2 linked regions of the Bdellovibrio bacteriovorus genome follow. The protein of the gene in region 2 interacts with the protein of the main gene of each other region in a pairwise test. Links are inferred from orthologs where the notes say so. Each region holds a gene or a part of one and is shown on either strand. Other genes may lie near its edges.

Region 1 (9,488 bases), on a different replicon or contig from region 2:
ACATGGCACGAGCAATGCTGATACGCTGTTTTTCTCCGCCAGAAAGAAGGTTTCCGCGATCGCCCACACGGCTTTCATAACCTTGAGGCATCTTCATAATGAAGTCGTGGGCGTTAGCCAATTTTGCCATCGCTAAAACATCGGCGCGGTTTCTATTGTAATCACCCGCCCAGATATTCTTTTCGATCGTGTCGCTAAATAGGAATACATCTTGAGTGACAAGTGCCACGTTACGACGCAGATCTTTTAGGTTCAAATCTAAGATATTAATATCGTCGATCAAAATTTCACCTGAAGTCGCATCAAAGAAGCGCTCAAGCAAGTTCACGATTGTGGATTTACCGCTTCCGCTGGCGCCAACAAGAGCGACAACTTCACCGCGATTGATCTCAAGATTGATGTTCTTAAGAATCATATCTTTACCGTAAGAGAAGCTGACATTGCGGTAAGTGATTTTTTTCCAGTTTTTTGGGAAAGGCTTATTCAACGGGCTTTGTGGAACTTCTGAAGGATCTTCGATAATAGAGAAGATACGCTGTACAGAGATTGTAACCTCTTGAATACGAACGTAAGCCTCTTGCACACGCTTGATCGGCTGATTGATCATCAACAATGAAGTTAAAAATCCAATGAATGTACCCGGCGTCGCTCTTCCGGCAGCCACTTCAAAGCTTGTGTAAAGAAGAACGCTTAAAAGTATGATCGTCGCGATAAATTCAGTTGCAGGACCCGCAGCTTCCTGGCGCTTGTAAATAGTCTTGCGAATGTCCAAGTATTTATTGGAATCATCGATAAGGCGTTTAGCCATATCTTTTTCAAGGTTGAAGGATTGAATGATACGAACCCCATCCAAGCTTTCCTTGATTGTCGAAGTCATATATTCCAAAGCGTCTCTTTCCTGTGGAATATATTTTCTCATACTGCGAGAGATTGATTTCAAAATCGCCGCGATGAAAGGAACCGCTACCATTGTTCCCAACGTCAACTTCCAGTCGATGCGGAATAGATTCGTAATAAGCGCGATCAATAAAAGAGGATGCAAGAAAATATCGGCAACAACTCGCAAACCATCCTGAATAGTACGGATGTCATTCAGGATACGGCTGATTAAGCCGCCGGAGCCTGCGTGGTAGTTATTATGGAAAGACAGATTTAAGCTCATGAATTTTTGCTGAAGCTTTTGACGGATGTTTTGCACCACGCACTCAGCAACGTAATTCATAAGATAAATATGATAGTAACGACCGACCGCCATCACTAAGGCTAGCCCTAGTGCTAACGGAACTAAGTTCATGATCTCATCATGTTTTGAGCCAGAAAGAGCATCGAACAAAGACTTTGTGAGGAAGGCAAACTTAGCAGCTGCTAATGCGTACGCAATCCCTGTGACGGCCACGATGGCGATTGTTTTTTTGTACGGTTTCAGCTCGGCAACTAACTTCTTAATCTCAGGTAACATCTTATTCCAACTTTAAGGACTTTTTTGGTCTTCTAAATAGCGCTTTAAATACTGGCCGGTCAGACTTTTCTTGGTCTTCATGATGTCCTCAGGAGACCCCACAGCCACTATGTTTCCGCCTTTTTTACCCGCTTCAGGCCCCAGGTCAATGACATAATCAGAACCACGAATAACATCCAAATTATGCTCAACCACGACGACGCTGCCGCCAGTTTCAATGAGTTTGCTTAGAACCTTCATCAGAAGGTCGACTTCACGGAAATGCAGCCCGGTTGTCGGCTCATCTAGAATGTAGAGCGTTGCCTTCTGATTTACCTGAGAAAGCTCTTTAGCAACTTTCAAGCGTTGAGATTCCCCACCACTTAAAGAGTTCGCTGGCTGGCCCAATTGAAGGTAATCCAAGCCGACTTCCTTAAGGACACTCAAAGGCTTACGAATGTTCGGGTGAGCCACGAAGAAATTCATAGCTTCACTCACGGTCATCGAAAGGATTTCGTGAATATTTTTATTTTTGTACTGAATTTCTAGAATTTCAGGGCGGTATTTTTTGCTATCGCAGACATCACACGGAATAACAACGTTATCCATGAACATCATATCGATCTCTTCATAACCCGTGCCTTTACAAGCAGGACAGCGTCCTCCATCCACATTCAAGCTGAATGTTCCAGGAGTATATCCACGAGCTTGCGCTTCTTGCGTGCCAGCCATGATTGTACGAATGGCATCAAAAGCTTTAAGATAAGTGATCGGCGAGCTGCGCGCAGATTTACCAATCGGAGATTGATCAATCAAAAGCACGTTCTTAATATGCTCTGTGCCTTCAAGGCCTGCGTACTCTTGCGCCGGAAGATATTCTAAATCCAAAGCGCGCGCCAATGCAGGGTAAAGCGTCTTAGTTACTAAAGTCGATTTACCAGATCCACTGACGCCAGTGACTGTTACCAGGCGGTTAAGTGGAATCGTCACATCCAGGTTTTTTAGGTTGTGACCTTTCGCGCCTTTTAGTTCGAGCTTCACTTTATAGGAATCAACATCCACCGGGCGGGACACGCGAAGTGGAGCTTTGTTTTTATCTGGTTTAAGATAAGGAACCGTAACAGACTTTTCAAAGTCATAGAAGTCTTCGGTCGCACCAGAGTAAACGACCTCGCCACCCAGGTAACCAGAACCAGGTCCCATTTCAATAATATGTTCACTGGATTTAATAACATCATGATCGTGTTCAACGATCACTAATGTGTTACCAAGTTCTTTCAAGTCCTTAAGAATAGAAATCAAACGATCATTATCGCGAGGGTGAAGGCCTACGGTCGGTTCATCCAGGACATACAAGGCTTGCGATAAGCCCATACCCAGTTGATTGGCTAAAATCAAACGCTGGTATTCACCACCAGAAAGAGTTCTAGTTTCACGACTTAATGAAAGATAGTGAACTCCCACGCGCATCAGGAATTCAAGACGTGAACGAATTTGTTTTAAGACTTCGCCGGCAAGTTCTTGATGATGAGCGGACACCTCTAGTTTTTGGAAAAACTGATGCAAGTCTTCGATCGTCATCGTTGAAAGATCATTGATATTCGCATTCGCCACTAAAACGTTGTTAGCTTCAGGACGAAGGCGCGCTCCTTTACATGTCGGACACAAGAAAGGACTGCGAAAGCGCGAGATGAACACGCGCACGTGCATTTTATATTTAATCTGATCTAAGTATTCAAAAAGACCGCGCACGCCGAAGAATTCTTTATTCCCATTCCAGATAGTATCGCGTTGCGCTTTGGGAAGATCCTTCCACGGAGTGTGAACATCAATCTTCGCTTTTTTACAGTAGCTAAGAAGCTGTTTCTTTTCATGAGCTGCACTAGGCATCCAGAAAGGACTCAAAGCCCCTTGCGCCAAACTCATATTTGGGTTTGGAATCACTTTGCCTTCATCAATATCCAGCGTGTTTCCAAAACCCTTACATGTCGGGCAAGCCCCGATCGGAGAATTAAAACTAAAAAGACGAGAGCTTAGCGGTGGTGGAGTGTATCCACAAACAGGACAAGAAGATTCTTCGCTCACTTGCAAGCGTTGACCTTCAGTAGTCAAAATTGTCGCGCGACGAGTGATGTTTGTCGTATTGTACTTAATACTTGCTTCGTAAGCTTGAGTTAAAGAGTCCGCGATACGCCCACGTTCATCTTCGTTAAAGCTCATACGATCAATAACAAGATAGAAAGTTTCTTTCGGAAGACCTTTTTTTATGGCCGTCGCATCACCAATTTCAACAACAGTTCCCATTTCTTCGTGAGTCAATCCGCTGGGAACAACGGGAGCCGCCGGCACAAATTCAGGTGTCGCGCGTTTTGAAACTTTTTTGGCAGATTTTTTTGTCGCGGCTTTTTCAGGAGCAGGTTTCGTATCTGTTCCTTTCGGAATATAGATACGCAAGTAACCATCTTGCAAAAGAAGAGAATGAAGTTTTTTACCTTCAGCAACACGTCCGTCTTCACTGATCTCGACTAAAATGTAACCGCGCTTGCCGGAAAACTCTTTGATCGTTTTCGCTGTGGCTTCAGTCACACTTTCTTTTTCAGTCGGACAGTGATGAGTCGGGCAGTAAGACTTCCCAATTTTTTCGTAAAGCAGACGAAGATAGTCGATGATCTCGGTCGTTGTACCTACAGTAGACCGCGAACTCTTCACCGTGTTTTTTTGCTCAATCGAAATAGCTGGTGGAATATTGCTAATGCCTTCGATGTCAGGCTTTGGCGCTTTATTCAAAAACTGTCGAGCATAGTTCGACATACTTTCGATGAAGCGGCGCTGGCCTTCGGCAAAAAGAGTTTCGAAGGCAAGCGAAGACTTTCCTGAACCACTGGGGCCGCAAATCACTGTCATAGATCCGACAGGAATTTTAACCTCAATGTTTTTTAGATTGTTCTGTTTCACCCCCCAGAGGTGAATATCTTTCATTCAGAGAGATCCTGTTTGTAAAAGTCTGTTGCTTCTTCCGCTTTGCTTGAAGAAAGAGTTGGTTCTGTCCCTTCAACAAAGGCCTGACGAATAATTTTTTTAGTAGAAGCTGAAGCCAGTTTTCCGGTGTCAGCGTCGATATTAGCAAATACGATACCTTCAGGAACTGGGAAAGTCATCTGAGGAAGTCCCTCATGAGCGGCTTTCATGTAATCTACCCATATAGGTAACGCCGCACGTCCACCGACCTCGCCTTTACCGATACTCTTTTCTTTGTCAAAACCCACCCAAACACCTGTCGCGATTTGTGGGCTGTATCCGATAAACCACGCGTCATAGTAGTTGTTGGTTGAGCCGGTTTTTCCAGCGACTTCACGACCGACTGCGCGGGCTCTTCCACCTGTACCGCCAGCATCTTCAACGACGCCTTTTAACAGCGTCGTCATTACGTAAGCTGTTGTGGGACGAATCAACTGATCTGCATCTTGAAAGAAAATGCTTTCATCTAGTTTCGCGTGCTTAGGGTCTTTCTTTTTAAGCTCTTCGACTTTGGCTGGATCGTTCACGATCTCCATATAAGCCTTGCGACGAGTTTCGAATTCATCGTTAATCGCTTTGATCTCTTTTTCAAAACGAGTGTCCAGGCTCATAGTGTTTAACAATGATTTACCTTGAGCGTCTTCCACTTTGTGAATCAACAGCGGAGAAATTCTTTTTCCAAGGCGACCGAACTCAGCAAAGACTTTTGTCATTTCATATAAAGTCACGCTGCTTGAACCCAGTGCCAATGTGAAGTCTGGATTCAGAGGAGAATAGATTCCCAAGCGTTTGGCATAATCCATCGCCCAAGGAACACCAACGTCTTCAATAATTTTCACCGTCGGGATGTTCAAAGATTTCACGAGGGCATTACGGAACATGATATCGCCACCGAAACTTTTCGAGTGGTTGGAAGGTTTCCACACTTTTGGGTCTCCTTGACCTTCAGAATCATCCGCTGTTCCACCTTCTTCAAAGACAATCGGCGCATCCATGATGGGAGTTGCCGGTGTATAGCCTTTCTCTAAAGCCGAAGCATAGACAATGGCCTTAAACGCCGAACCTGTTTGGCGGGGGGCTTGAATTGCACGGTTGAATTCGCTTTTCGCAAAGCTAGAACCGCCGACCATCGCGACCACATCTTGAGAATCCTGGTCAAAAGAAATCAACGCGCCTTCTACGAGGGGTTCTTGATCTAATTCTAACGCAACAAACTTATTGAAATCAGGAAGTGCTGCCGTAGGTTTTTTCTTCGCATTTGCTAAACGGTTTGAAGAGAATTTTTCAGCGACAACTTTAACTAAGATCACGTCACCTTTACTCAAAGCCTGTGACGGCTTTTTAATTGCGCCTAAATCATAGCGAACTTCCGTGTCAGGCTTACGAGCCCAAGTCATCGAGTCAATATCAATAAGACCTTGACCCTCAGGCAACTTTACCGTCACCAGACCGGTGTCATCATTCACATCTTGAACTACACCTTGCACAGTGTCTTTCACCTTGATGTAAGACGGAAGCAGTCCTTCTTTTGTGTCTTTAGGCGGAACGATATCCGCGAACTTCCCATCAGGCAGAATAGTTCTTTCCGGAGTGAAGTCAGAAATTAATTTTTTCTGAGTTTCTTTTAAGAACTCTTCAACATCTTCAGCATCAGTGATGTTTTTGATCGGACCACGATAACCTTGACGCTTATCTAAACCCTTTAGGCCGGCAAGAACTGATTCTTGAGCTGCCAATTGTTTTTCTAGATCCAAGCTAGTGTGAATGCGAAGACCTTTATCAAGCACCATGTCTTCACCCAATTGAGTCACTAGAAGCTGACGAACTGTTTCTAAAAAGAACGGCGCATACTCTTCGTAATTTTCACGAACGAAAACTTTCACGGGTTCTTTGATGGCCGCTTCGGATTCTTCTTTTTTCACATAACCGACTTCGGCCATACGACGAAGTACGTAAATTTGACGTTCTTTCGCACGCACCGGATTGCGAACGGGGCTGTAGGCACTCGGTGCTTTAGGTAAGCCGGCAAGGATTGCAGTTTCAGATAAAGTCAATTTACTCGCAGGCTTATGGAAGTATGTTTGAGCCGCTTGTTCAATTCCGTAAGCGCCTTGTCCGAAGTAAATTTGGTTCAAATAAAGGAACAGGATATCTTCTTTGCTTAAGTTCTTTTCCATCTCGATCGCCAGAAGGATGTCGCGAACTTTACGAGTCAAAGTTTTTTCGTCCGTCAAAAGAAGCGTCTTTGCCACCTGTTGTGTGATCGTCGATCCCCCTTGAACGGAACGACCTGCACGTAAGTTGGCTAAAGCAGCACGGAAGATGGCTTGAGGATTGATCCCTTTGTGTTCAAAGAACTGATCGTCTTCCGCTGCCAGAAAGGAATTCACGACATGCTTAGGAATTTTATCGTAAGGAATGAGTGTTCTTCGCTCGCGAAAGAACTCGCCAATCTTTTTGCCGTGACGATCATAAACCTGACTCACCAAGAGCGGCTGATAGTCTTTGACAGTAATCAGTTGTGGAAGACCTGATTGAACGGATTTAACAATTAGATAGGCGCTAAGAATTCCGATGAGGCCAAGCGCGACAATAAACAGGGCGATCTTTTTAAACACGAGTGGGGGCTCCTTTAATAAGCCCCCATTCTAACAGTGTGACCCGTGAGGGTCTAGGGATACTAGACTAGTCGGAAGACGGGTTACTTCACGCCTAAGTTTTTCAACTTCTCTTTAGACGTCGCCACTTCGTTCGTGCAAGACGGGAAGTTTCTTTGGATGCTCGAAATGATATTGATCTGTGATGAAATCTCACTTGAGGCCTCATCTGCAGTGTCCTCGGCGCTACGCTTAGGAGCCGGGCCTAAAGTCATCAAAGATTGATTTGCACGATTCAAAGCTGCTGTTAAGCTGGCTTGCTTCGTAGCTAAAGTTTTTAGGTTTTCTTGCATTTTAGTATAAGCCGTTTGCATTTGAGTTTGCGAACGAGTTCCTAAGTCGATCACACTTTGCAGAGCATCTGATTTTTCTTTCAAAGAAGATTGTTTCATCTCTTCAAGTTGAGAAGAAGCGAGGTTCAAGCTGTTTTGAATTTCATCATAGCTAGATTGAAGATCGGCGATTTGGCGATTCAATTCATCTTGCTCTTGCTTCTTAGACTCATTCAAAGCGATACGTTGTTGGTCAAAAGCATCCATACAGTCATTATAGATGTTGATCAATTCTTGACGTTTCTTCTTTGCCTGAGCGATGTGGTTTGAGCTCGTGCTTGCCGAAACGCTTTCGTAAGATTTCTTAGCTTCAGTCACGGCCTTCATACAAGCGCGTTTCCCGGAAGCATCTGTCATCGCGATCAGCTTCAAAGCTTTATCGCGTTGGGATTGAGTCACCTGACCACGCAACTTTAAGATATCCGCACCTTTTTTGCGCATCTCTTCTTTGGCTTGGTTCTGACTGTTATTAAATTCCGCAATACGCTCGCGCTCTTTAGAGTCAATTTCAAGTGATTTGGCTTTATAGTCCTCTTGAGCTTTTGTTAAAGTCTCTTGGATCTTATCCATCTCTTTTTGATAGTCTTCTTGGATTTGAGCTTTATCATCATTCAGCTCCGCCAACTCTTTTTCAGTGTCTTTAATCTCTTTTTGGATGTTGTTCTTTTCAGTGAAATAGTCGCGACCATTCATCTGAGGGCAGGCCTTACTGATATTTTGAAGTCCTGATGCCGCTGTTGATGAAAGACCTAGTACTGTAGCAAAAGCCGCCGTTGTATCGAATGAATCTTCACCTGAAGATGCGCCACAAGACTTCGCCTTAGAAATACAGTCTTTTGCAGACCCTAAGCCCGCCTTTTTACAAGCTTCACCGATTTTTTCCTCAGCTCTATCCATCTTATCACGAGCATCGCGACACTCATTATAACTTGGCGCTACGTAAGGATAGCCTGTCGTTTGAACCTGCTGCTGTTGCTGCCCCTGCGAGTTATTATTATTGTTGTTGTTCTGATTGTTATTATTTCCACTGCCAGTATTCTGAGCCGAAGCTACAGAGGAAAGCAAAGATGCGGTGGCAATGATGTTGATAAAGATTTTGACAACTGTTCTATCTGTTGTGCTTGAAATCTTATTCATTTGATTCCTCCCCGATGAAAATAGGTGGTGCAATACCAGTACCAATTATCGGCAGGGATGAACAAAAGGTTTACGTCTCAAATTGAGATGTTAGAGCGGTGCTTTATTAGATTGGATCTGACAAAGCACCGAAGAATTTATCTTATATATTAGACGGCCTGAGCGCTTCCACATTGTGCGCACTTACGGGCTTTAAGTGGAATATTGGAAAGGCACTCCGGACACTCCTTGCTATTCGGCGGTGGTGGAGCATCTTCTTTTTTTAGACGATTCGCCACACGAACAATCAAAAAGATTGCAAAGGCGACAATTAAAAAGTCCAAAACGACGTTCATGAATAAGCCATAGTTGATAGTGGCAACGCCGGCTTTTTTCGCTTCTTCTAAAGTGCCGTACTGTTGACCATTCAAGGCCAAGAACAGATTTGAAAAATCCACTTTTCCTGCACCGATACTAATCACCGGAGTCAGAATGTCTGAAACAAACGATGAAACGATCTTTCCGAAAGCGGCGCCGATAATAATACCGACTGCCAGATCCAGAACGTTTCCTCTCATGATAAAGGCTTTAAACTCTTTAAACATCTGTCGAGTCCTTGGTTAGAATTTTGCGACAAGGTTCATTGTCGTTGTTGTCGTTGTGTACTTTCCACCTGCTGGCGGCACATTTTGATATTGTAGTAAGTAAGCCAACTTCAAAGAGAAGATGGAATTTAACATAATGTTCAAAGAAGCTTCTGTGTTTGCCAAGTAAGCGTCTGAATCAGTGAAGTTCGGTAGATATTCCACCCAGTATTTGAATGATAGAGTTTTATCCAAGGCCTTATTGAATTCAGTGTAAGCGCGGCCCAAGTTGTCATGTGTGACGCCACCAACAGTTGGAAGAGTTTTTTGGTAACGATAACCG
Region 2 (9,285 bases):
TTGGGAGCGCTGATTTCGTATTGGCGATGCAAATTGTTTTCGATTTGTTGAATATGGCCTTCATTCCAAACTTCTTGTAAATGAACCACGTCACATTTAGGGATGGATTGAAGAAAGCCTGTCATGCGTTCCGTGCGCTCTTCGACCTTGGAAGCATAGATCGGACCGTAAGCATTGAAGTTTTGCAGGCAGAATCGCGGAGGATTCGGATCGGCAGAAAAGTACATTTCCGCACGCGCACTTTGAGCACCTAAAACAAGCAAACCCAGAGTTAACATCTTTGAAAGAGTCATCACGTTCCTCGCAGACAAAAAGTCTTATGGTCCTTTATTCAAGTTCCATACAAAGGCGAGCAGCTTTTTAATTTGAAAGCGGCTGTCTAACTTTGAGACAGGGCGACTAATTGGCAGATTTCTTCGCGGAAAACGCAAGCTTCCTTAGGGAAGGATAAGACTGTGCCCAGAAGTTAAAAATTCTATTTTCACCTGTTCCAGGAAACTCTGCGAAGGAAGCCTTTTCCCCACCCACGAATCCACCTCTTTGAAGAAATCCTCAGAGGTTTTTTGCGACGCAGATTTCAATAGTTTAAAGCCTTCATGGCGATAGTCGTCTTGATTGATGCCGTTCTTGCTATCATGTTTCCAAATGAAGTTTATTTTTAAAAGTTCAAACTTACCGTCGAGAGGTAAAGACTCAAGATAGTGAGCGTAAGAAAATCGAGCCTGCAGCAAAGTTTGCGTCGTATCCCAAGAAAAACTCCAGTGGCGTTCCTCTCGGAAGTTCAAGCTATAGAGTTTTACTTGAGCCGCATCGGCTTTTTGGGAAAGAAAATTTCTGGACTCCGCAAGAAGGGAGGCCCATGTCGGATTCAGAATTTCTGTTTCAGCCATCCAGGTTTTGGACTCTAAATGACTTTTCAGTTCACCTAGCCACTTATCAACCAAAACCAAATCTGCTGACATGCCAGAAAGCGGATCTATCGGCGCTTGAAATCCCGCGGACACATAAAACAAGAAACCCCGTCGTGCTGACAGGGCTCCTTCGATAACTATGCTTATTGGAATTTCACGAACAAAGCTGAGCATTAGTTCAACTGCAAAGCTTGTGTGTTCATAGTCACGTGAGACTTAGAACGGAATTGGTTCACCCAGGCTTCAAACATACCGTCACCGCGGCGTTTTTGCAGCATTTCTGGAGCCATTGGCTCAAGGGCAGAAACTTGTTCTACTTTTGTCTCTTTTAGTTTCAATACGTACTTCGCGTTGCCATCACGAACCAGGCGTTTCAACAAAGGCTCTGTCTTCTTAAGTTCAAAAACGGCCTCTGTCGCTACAGAGCTTGTGATTTTTGGGAAGGTTTCAGCACTGAGTTCAACAAATCCTGTTTCTTCCCAAGTCGCTTTCAACTCTTTAAGTTGCGCATTCACTGCCGCTTCGTCGCCTTTCGCCAAGGCTTCGTCCAAGGCTTTTACGGCTGCATCAGCTTTTTCTTTAGAAAGAGCTTTTGTCGCCGCCTCAGAATCTACGCGAGCAAACAAGACATTGATTTTTTGAGATTTCAACTCTTGGATCTTTTTAAGTTCTACAGCGGTTGGTTTTGCAGCCAACTCAAACATCTGACGCGTGCGCACGTTTGCGATATCTTTACGCACTTTGTTTTCGAAATCGCCCGGAGTCGAACGAGTGGACTCAAGGTAACGGCTGTAGAATTCACGTTGGAACTGACCATTTTGTTGGAAGAATGGAATATCCTTCACGATGAAGTTCGCTACTTCCGCGTCTGTTGTCAGAATGCCATTTTTCTGTGCAGCTTGAGACACAAGCTCCATGCGCACTAGGTTTTCCAAAGCTTGCTGACGAAGCAGTTGACGCTGAGAGCTAAAATCCATCTGACTGCCGAAGAGGTTTTGGTAGTACTGCTGAATGCGGTTTTCCTCTTGCTGGAAGTCAGCAACAGAGATCAGGCTGTTGTTCACACGCGCTACTGATCCGACACCTGCGCCCATAGGGCCCGGCAATCCGAAAAACACGAATACCAGAATGATCGCGCCGAAGAGAATGATAGCTGTCACACTCTTACCAGAGAGTTTTCTCTTCATTTTATCAGCCATATTTTCGCTCATAACTTTTATCCTTCCTTAAACATCTTTTGAGAGCGGTTCCATTACCCAACGAATTTTGCATTTTTTCAAGGGGAAATTGTTGAAATAATTGGTTCTTTTGACTAGCGTTTGAATATTACCACGAGGACGCACTTTCAGAAATCGCGGTAACCATACACAGCATAGAGGGGAACCTTTGAACTTTTTCAACTTTGATCTCAAGAAACTTGTGATGATCGGGATTGTTTTGGCTTTGCCACTGATCTCTATCAACATGCAGCAAAGACCTCAGGAATCAAACTGGCTTTCGAAACCATTTACGATGTTGGCTAGCGCCGTGTCGGAAACTTTTTACGGCTTCAGTCATGGTGTCACTGATACAACCGCCATGTACGTCAATCTTATCAATATCAAAAAACACAGTGAAGAATTGAAAAGCACGAACAACGAGTTGCAAGCGCGTTTAGAAAAAATGAACGAACTTCTGCTCGAGAACGATCGTCTTCGCGGTTTGCTGACATTTAAAGAGCAAACGAAAATGAGCTTGATGGCGGCCCAAGTGATTGGTCGCGACTTGGTTATCGATCACAACACGGTCACCATCAACAAGGGAACTAACGACGGATTGAAAGCGGGTCAAGCCGTCATCACCACCGGTGGTGTTCTAGGTTACATCTTTAAACCAGAGCCTTTCACTTCTCACGTCATGTTGATCACTGATCGTTACGCGGTTGTGGATGGCTTGATTCAAAGAACACGCGCACGCGGTATCGTCGAAGGTAAAAGCCAATACACTAGCACCTTGCAGTTGAAATACGTAGAGCGCACTGAAGACGTACAAGAAGGCGACATGGTCGTCACGGGTGGCTTAGATAATATCTTCCCAAAAGGTTTCCCGGTGGCGATTGTTGAATCCGTCGAAAAGAAAACTTTCAGTGTGAGTTTGAAAGTGGATCTGCGTCCAGTTGTCGACCCTTATAAGGTCGAAGAGGTTTTTGTCGTTCTTTCTGCCGCGGCTGAAGATTTCGGAGACAAGTACGCTCCTCAAGCCGCCACCGAAGGCGAAACGGCTGAGCCTAATGCGGCAACGGCAGCTCCAGCAGCAAGCCCTGCGGCGACAGCAAAACCGACGCCCGCTGCAAGTCCGGCAGTAAAACCCGCAGCAACGCCTGCGGTGAAACCTTCTGTGGCGGCAACTCCGGCACAAGCTCCGAAAAAGCCAGAGGAGAAACCACAGTGAAGATCCGCTGGAATGCTATTCTGAATTTTCTCGTATTATTTGCGGTTTTAATTTTGGTAGCGGGATTACAAACAACTTTCTGGTTTGAACTTTTTGGGAATGTCCCTTCCCCTCTACTTTGGTTGAACTTGATCGTATATGTGATCCTTTATCGCAAACCGTTCCCGGCCATCCTCACCGTTTACGCGATGGGCTTCATTTTGCTGTCGTTCACAGCAATGCCTTTAAAGATGATGTGGATTAGTTCCGTCATCCTCTTCACTTTGGTCTATGCCATCAAAACACGCGTCTTTTGGAGTGGCTCCGGATACTATACAATCATGTGCGGATTCTCAGCCGTCGCCTATCACCTGATTTACTTCTTCTCTTCGATGGTGTTAGAAAAAAATCCTGCGAGTTTCGAGATTGTTGATCGCTTGGTACAGATTGTTCTTACTCCTTCATTTGCCTTTCCGATGTACTGGATCTTAGCAAAAATCGACAAGATCACTCAGGATGAATTGATGCACGAGCCTGGGGGATTGGAGTTATGAGTACTTACGTAAGTAATCCGGATGAGGCAAAAGAGTACCACAGCCGGTATAAAATCTTTTACATCGCTATTGCGTTTGCTCTGACTATTTTCTCGATCCGCTTGTGGTATTTGCAAGTGATCTCAGGAAATGAGTTGCGTGAGTTCTCGGAAAAAAATCGTATCAAACAGAACAAGATCACCGCTCCCCGCGGATTGATGTTGGACCGTGACGGAAAAGTTCTGGTGGAAAACCTGCCAGGCTTTGAAGCGATTCTTTCTCCTCAATATATTGAGAACCTGGAAGAGCTTTCTAAAACTGTCGGCCCCGTGCTAGGCATGGAGCCTGACAAAGTCGTTTTGAAAGTGACAAAAAGCCGTCGTCAAAACGGACCGTTTGCACAAATTCGTTTGAAAGAAAACTTAAGCCGCGAAGAAGTCTTCCGTCTTAAACGCATGCGTTTGGATACGCCGGGCCTTGAGATCCGCGAATCCATCGTGCGCTACTACCCTCTTAAAGATAATGGCGCACAACTTTTCGGCTACGTCGGTGAGATCTCTAAACGTCAGCTTCCCGTTTTGAACGAGCTTTACAAAGGCACGCTGCTCTTTGAACAAGGTGATATCATCGGTAAGAGTGGTTTGGAAGAGACCCTGGAAAAAGACATTCGCGGCGCAGATGGTGTCAGCTTTATTCAAGTCGATGCCCACGGACGTGAAACTGTCACCCAGACTCCGAATATTTACGGTGAACAAATCAAAGACTTGATTCCGGTTCACGGTAATAACGCTGTCCTGACTATTGACCGCGATATTCAAGAAGCCGCTTTCAAATCTTTCATGGCTTTGAATCGTATCGGTGCGGTCGTCGCGATGAGAACCAATGGCGAAATTTTGGCGTGGGTCAGCACTCCGTCTTTTGATCCGAATGAGTTCTCGACAGGGATTTCGGCTCAGACTTGGTCGCGTTTGATCAACGATCCGTTTAAACCCTTACGTAACAAAGTTATTCAAGATCACAACTCTCCAGGTTCGACATTTAAGCCTTTGGTGGCGGTGCCGGCACTTCAAGAAAAAGTGATCACTCCGACAACGATCGTGAGCGCACCGGGTGTATTCTACTTTGGACGCCGTCCTTACCATGACCACTTAAAAGGCGGTCATGGTAACATCACGGTGTATGAAGCTCTGGAAAGATCTTCGAACGTCTTCTTCTATAAGATGGGTATCGCGCTGGGCGTAGACAAAATGTATGACTACATCAGCCTTTTAGGTATCGGTCAAAAAACTGGCATTGAACTTTCTCGTGAAGTGTCTGGAACTATGCCGAACTCTGCGTGGAAAAAAGCCACGGTCGGTGAAGAATGGCAACCGGGTGAAAACTTAAGTACCGCGATCGGACAAGGTTTCGTGAATGTGACACCTTTGTCGATGGCGATTGCTTACAACTCAATCGGCACTGAAGGAAAAGTTGTTAAGCCATTCTTAGTTCGTAAGATCATCGATCAGGATGGAAAAGTCTTGCGCGAAAATTTCCCCCAAGTGGTGCGCGATCTTCAACAAACTCAGCCAAATGGCGTGCATATTTCTCCAGAGACTTTCAAAGTCGTGAAAGAAGGTATGCGTCGCGTGGCCAACGGTGATCGCGGAACGGCGAAACACTGGAAAGTTCCGGGCGTGCAGATGGCTGGTAAAACAGGCACGGCGCAGGTCATGGGCTTTTCGGCAGATCAAATCTATGCAAAGTGCGAAAGCCGCCCGATTCACATGCGCCATCATGGTTGGTTCGTAGCGTTCGCTCCGGCAGACAATCCAGAAATTACGATTGCCGCTTTAGCAGAACACTCTTGTCACGGAAGTACGGGAGCGGCTCCGATTGTTCGCGATATCGTGCAAGCTTACTTTGAAAAATATCATCCTGAGGTGATTGAAGCCGCGCTGAAAGCCAAAGGGCAAAAACGCGCCACAGCTCCAACCGGCCCCATCCCTGAACCTGCAGAAGGAGAATAAGGGTGTTTACGTCGTTACACGTTGAAGAGAGAACTCTCTTCAAAAAATTAGATATCAACTTAATCATCGTCATCTTGGCGTTGAATGTGATCGGCCTTATCAACCTGTACAGTGCGACCCATGGCCCCACGACGGTAGACGTGGCCTCGCTGTTCATCTCGCAAATCATGTGGTTGGCGGTAGGTTGGACTGTGTTCTTGGTCGTGACATTATTAGATTATTCCGTCGTCAGCAGGATCGCGCTGGTCGTTTACGTATTCAATCTTGGAGCCATCCTCTATGTAACCTTCTTCGGTAAAGTCGCCTTAGGAGCTCAACGTTGGATTGACCTTGGATTCTTCCGCTATCAGCCTTCAGAAACCATGAAGTTAGCATTGATCATGTTGATGGCCAAAATCCTAGCTACCAGAAACACTCATGGCCCCGGCATGGGACTGAAAGAGTTGATCGGACCTTTGATAGCCCTTTTAATCCCGTTCGGCTTGGTCGTTGAACAACCTGACTTAGGAACCGCGATGATGCTAGCCGCGATCGGCGGATCGATGCTGATCTTTGCAAAAATCAGAAAGAGCATCCTAGCCACAATCATCGTCCTAGGAATCATTGCCTTGCCTATCGCATGGAAGTTCGTCCTGCACGACTACCAAAAAAATCGTATCTTCACATTCCTGTCTCCAGCCAGTGACCCCAGAGGAACAGGATACAACAGCATCCAATCCAAAATCGCCGTAGGCTCCGGCCGCTTCTTCGGAAAAGGCTTCATGAAAGGAACTCAATCCCAACTAGAATTCCTTCCTGAACGTCACACCGATTTCATTTACTCAGTACTAAGCGAAGAACACGGCTTCGTAGGAAGTATCGCCGTCATAGGCCTCTTCGCCTTCCTCTTCATAACAGGAATAAGAATAGCAACAAACGCCCGCGACAAATTCGGCGCCCTCTTAACCGTCGGCGTCCTGTGCTACATCTTCTGGCACATGTTCGTAAACATAGGAATGGTCATAGGCCTCCTCCCCATCGTAGGCGTCCCCTTACCACTCCTCAGCTACGGAGGCTCCTCCATGCTAACCACAATGGCCGGCCTAGGAATAGTCAGCAGCGTAGCCTACCGAAGATATCTATTCTAAAAAGAAAACAAAAAAGCCCTTCAACAGAAGGGCTTTTTTTATTTCCAAAACGAACCGCGCTGAACAACAAAAAACATCTTCCGTTTTCATCTCAACATCTCCGTTAAGCCTTTCAACATCGACCACCCTAGCTTTCATTTTTCCAATTCCAAGAACACGAATTAAAATTCGTTCAAGCTTCAAATCCACAACCAATAAAAACGCGCTGACCAACTAGTCAAATAAGCAATCTCAATCAAACAATCTTCAAGAGCTTTCGAAGCGATGACATTTGCATCAGCACAGCTTTGGGTTGTGGGAGGGGCTTGCTGGATGTCGTCCGAAGCGAGGCCTTCGCCGGCGCAGGATGCGCGAACCGCACAAAGTGCGGCGGCGATTGAGCCCGGATGGCGTGCCTCGCGAAGAGACGATAGCCAGCAAGCCCCTCCCACAACCCAAAGCCGTCGCCCGAAGCGAACCCCACGGCAAACGAAGCGTCTCACCAAGAACGCCTCGAAAAGAGAATTCGTCCTAGAACGACTAACCAATGATCAGACACCGTCAACACATTGGTTGACACCCCTCTAAGCCAGCTCAAACCAATCAACTCTAATAGGTGCTTCATTCTAAGAACCCAAGAAAAACAAAAGCTTACACCGACGGCATGACCCTTGAACTTACCTACTTACATCAGGAGGTAGCGGTTATGAAAACGAAACATCTCAATACAGGAAAAGTGATAGCAGCCGCAACGCTCACGTTGGTTCTTTTTAATAACTTCGATTTCGTTCAATGGCCTGCCGTGAACAAGATCGGTATCGAAAGCGTGAATGAAGCTTCTCGCATTTCGCACGCGAAAGAACTTTTAGGTTCAGACTATAAAGGTAGCAGCGCTCAAAAAGTAGAAGGCACTGCGACTTTAAATGAAATGATTTACGATAAAGTGCAAAGCTCTTTGGCTCCGCGCTGGAAAGGCCAAGCACGCAATATCTCTCGCACTGTTATTACTGAAGCAGCGAAACACAATTTAGACCCTGTGTTTGTTCTGGCAGTGATCAAAACAGAAAGTAAATTTAATCCGTTGGCTTTGGGTCGCTTTGGTGAAATCGGTTTGATGCAAATCAAACCGGATACAGCAGAGTGGATTGCGAAAAAGTTCAAACTTCCTTGGAATGGCAAGAAGACATTGGAAAATCCTTCTGCCAACATCCGCATCGGTCTGGCTTACATGAGCTACCTTCGTGGAAAGTTTGACAAAAAAGCGGTTAAATACGTGAGCGCCTATAACATGGGACCACTGAATGTACGCCGTCTTCTTGCGAAAAACATGAAGCCTGCAGAATACAACTCTCGCGTGATGAAAAACTACGGCGAGATCTATGCAAAGCTTTCTAATAGCGCAAACATGGTTGTCGCATCCAACTAATGTTCTAACTTAGGAGAGAAAAGCGGTTTTCTCTCCTAATACTTTTTGAAAATTTCCATTTTTCATACGCACCAATTAAGTACGGAAACATTAAATTTAAGTACGTATCAAATTCACTCTTCAAAGAAAATTAGGATCTCCCGAAAAGTTTCTATCTGCACATTTTGGGGGAATTTCATGAAGTATCAGTACTATCTGTTCAACCCGCGCATCTTGACTGACGAAACAGCGAAACTCACCAATCAGGTATATGAAACTTGGAAACAAGTTTATGACGGAATCTTTGAGTCTTTGCACACGGATGACTTCTATCGCAATGAGGTCATCACCTGCCTAAAAGATATGGAAACGGACGAGGTCTTAGCCTTCCATATGTACAGCGTGTTCGACGATCGCGCGAGCTCGCACTTAGAACATCGATATATGGAGCCCTTCACGCCTGAACTTGTTAAAAAGTTTCAGGCCGAAGGAGCCCACACCTATATGTCGCTGGAGTACTTGGGAGTGAACACCTCCTATCAACTCAGCAAGCCGGGCTTTAAAGTCGCTGACATCATTAGCGCCTTAAGTATGAAAGCTTTTGAGGCCTCACCATGGGATGGCCTGCTCGCCGTCGCCCGCATGGATTATAAAATTCATGAAAAAGCCCAGCGCTTCGGTATGCGTCCGATGGGAGAAATCATGCGCGGGAAATACCCGTGTCAGCTATTGTTCCTTAAAAAACACGAAACCAAAGAACTTTCGGATCCTTTTTTAGCCAAAATGGTGACCGAGCTTTGGAATGCAAAAATCAACTACACTGATCTCATCAGTGATCAGCCTGTTAAAAAACGCCATTTAAAAATTGCTTAGTTATTTTTCAACTTAAACCAAATGAGGGACGTATGGAGA

What was found.
Region 1: the proteins of mrdA (region 2) and AZI85_RS02020 interact in binary tests that used the Escherichia coli proteins (3 or more experiments, as listed by UniProt). The link is inferred for Bdellovibrio bacteriovorus from one-to-one orthologs.

What each region holds. Positions count from the first base shown.
Region 1 is NZ_LUKF01000001.1:395,338-404,825, reverse strand. The notes cover bases 4,214-7,416. They hold AZI85_RS02020 (penicillin-binding protein 1A), read right to left. Parts: upstream 7,075-7,416; coding sequence 4,414-7,074; downstream 4,214-4,413. Other genes in these bases: AZI85_RS02015 (hypothetical protein), read right to left, coding at 7,158-7,416; uvrA (excinuclease ABC subunit UvrA), read right to left, coding at 4,214-4,417. In the rest of the region: AZI85_RS02030 (ABC transporter ATP-binding protein), read right to left, coding at 1-1,459; more of uvrA, read right to left, coding at 1,472-4,213; more of AZI85_RS02015, read right to left, coding at 7,417-8,582; large conductance mechanosensitive channel protein MscL, read right to left, coding at 8,732-9,166; AZI85_RS02005 (DUF481 domain-containing protein), read right to left, coding at 9,182-9,488. UniProt on the Escherichia coli protein: Cell wall formation. Synthesis of cross-linked peptidoglycan from the lipid intermediates.
Region 2 is NZ_LUKF01000002.1:20,407-29,691, forward strand. Bases 3,367-6,366 are described here. They hold mrdA (penicillin-binding protein 2), read left to right. Parts: upstream 3,367-3,870; coding sequence 3,871-5,862; downstream 5,863-6,366. Other genes in these bases: AZI85_RS02935 (hypothetical protein), read left to right, coding at 3,367-3,874; rodA (rod shape-determining protein RodA), read left to right, coding at 5,865-6,366. Outside these bases: AZI85_RS02915 (endonuclease/exonuclease/phosphatase family protein), read right to left, coding at 1-293; AZI85_RS02920 (hypothetical protein), read right to left, coding at 438-1,013; AZI85_RS02925 (SurA N-terminal domain-containing protein), read right to left, coding at 1,085-2,122; rod shape-determining protein MreC, read left to right, coding at 2,298-3,341; more of AZI85_RS02935, read left to right, coding at 3,338-3,366; more of rodA, read left to right, coding at 6,367-6,989; AZI85_RS02960 (lytic transglycosylase domain-containing protein), read left to right, coding at 7,675-8,394; AZI85_RS02965 (hypothetical protein), read left to right, coding at 8,572-9,246; AZI85_RS02970 (iron-containing redox enzyme family protein), read left to right, coding at 9,279-9,285. UniProt on the Escherichia coli protein: Catalyzes cross-linking of the peptidoglycan cell wall. Responsible for the determination of the rod shape of the cell. Is probably required for lateral peptidoglycan synthesis and maintenance of the correct diameter during lateral and centripetal growth.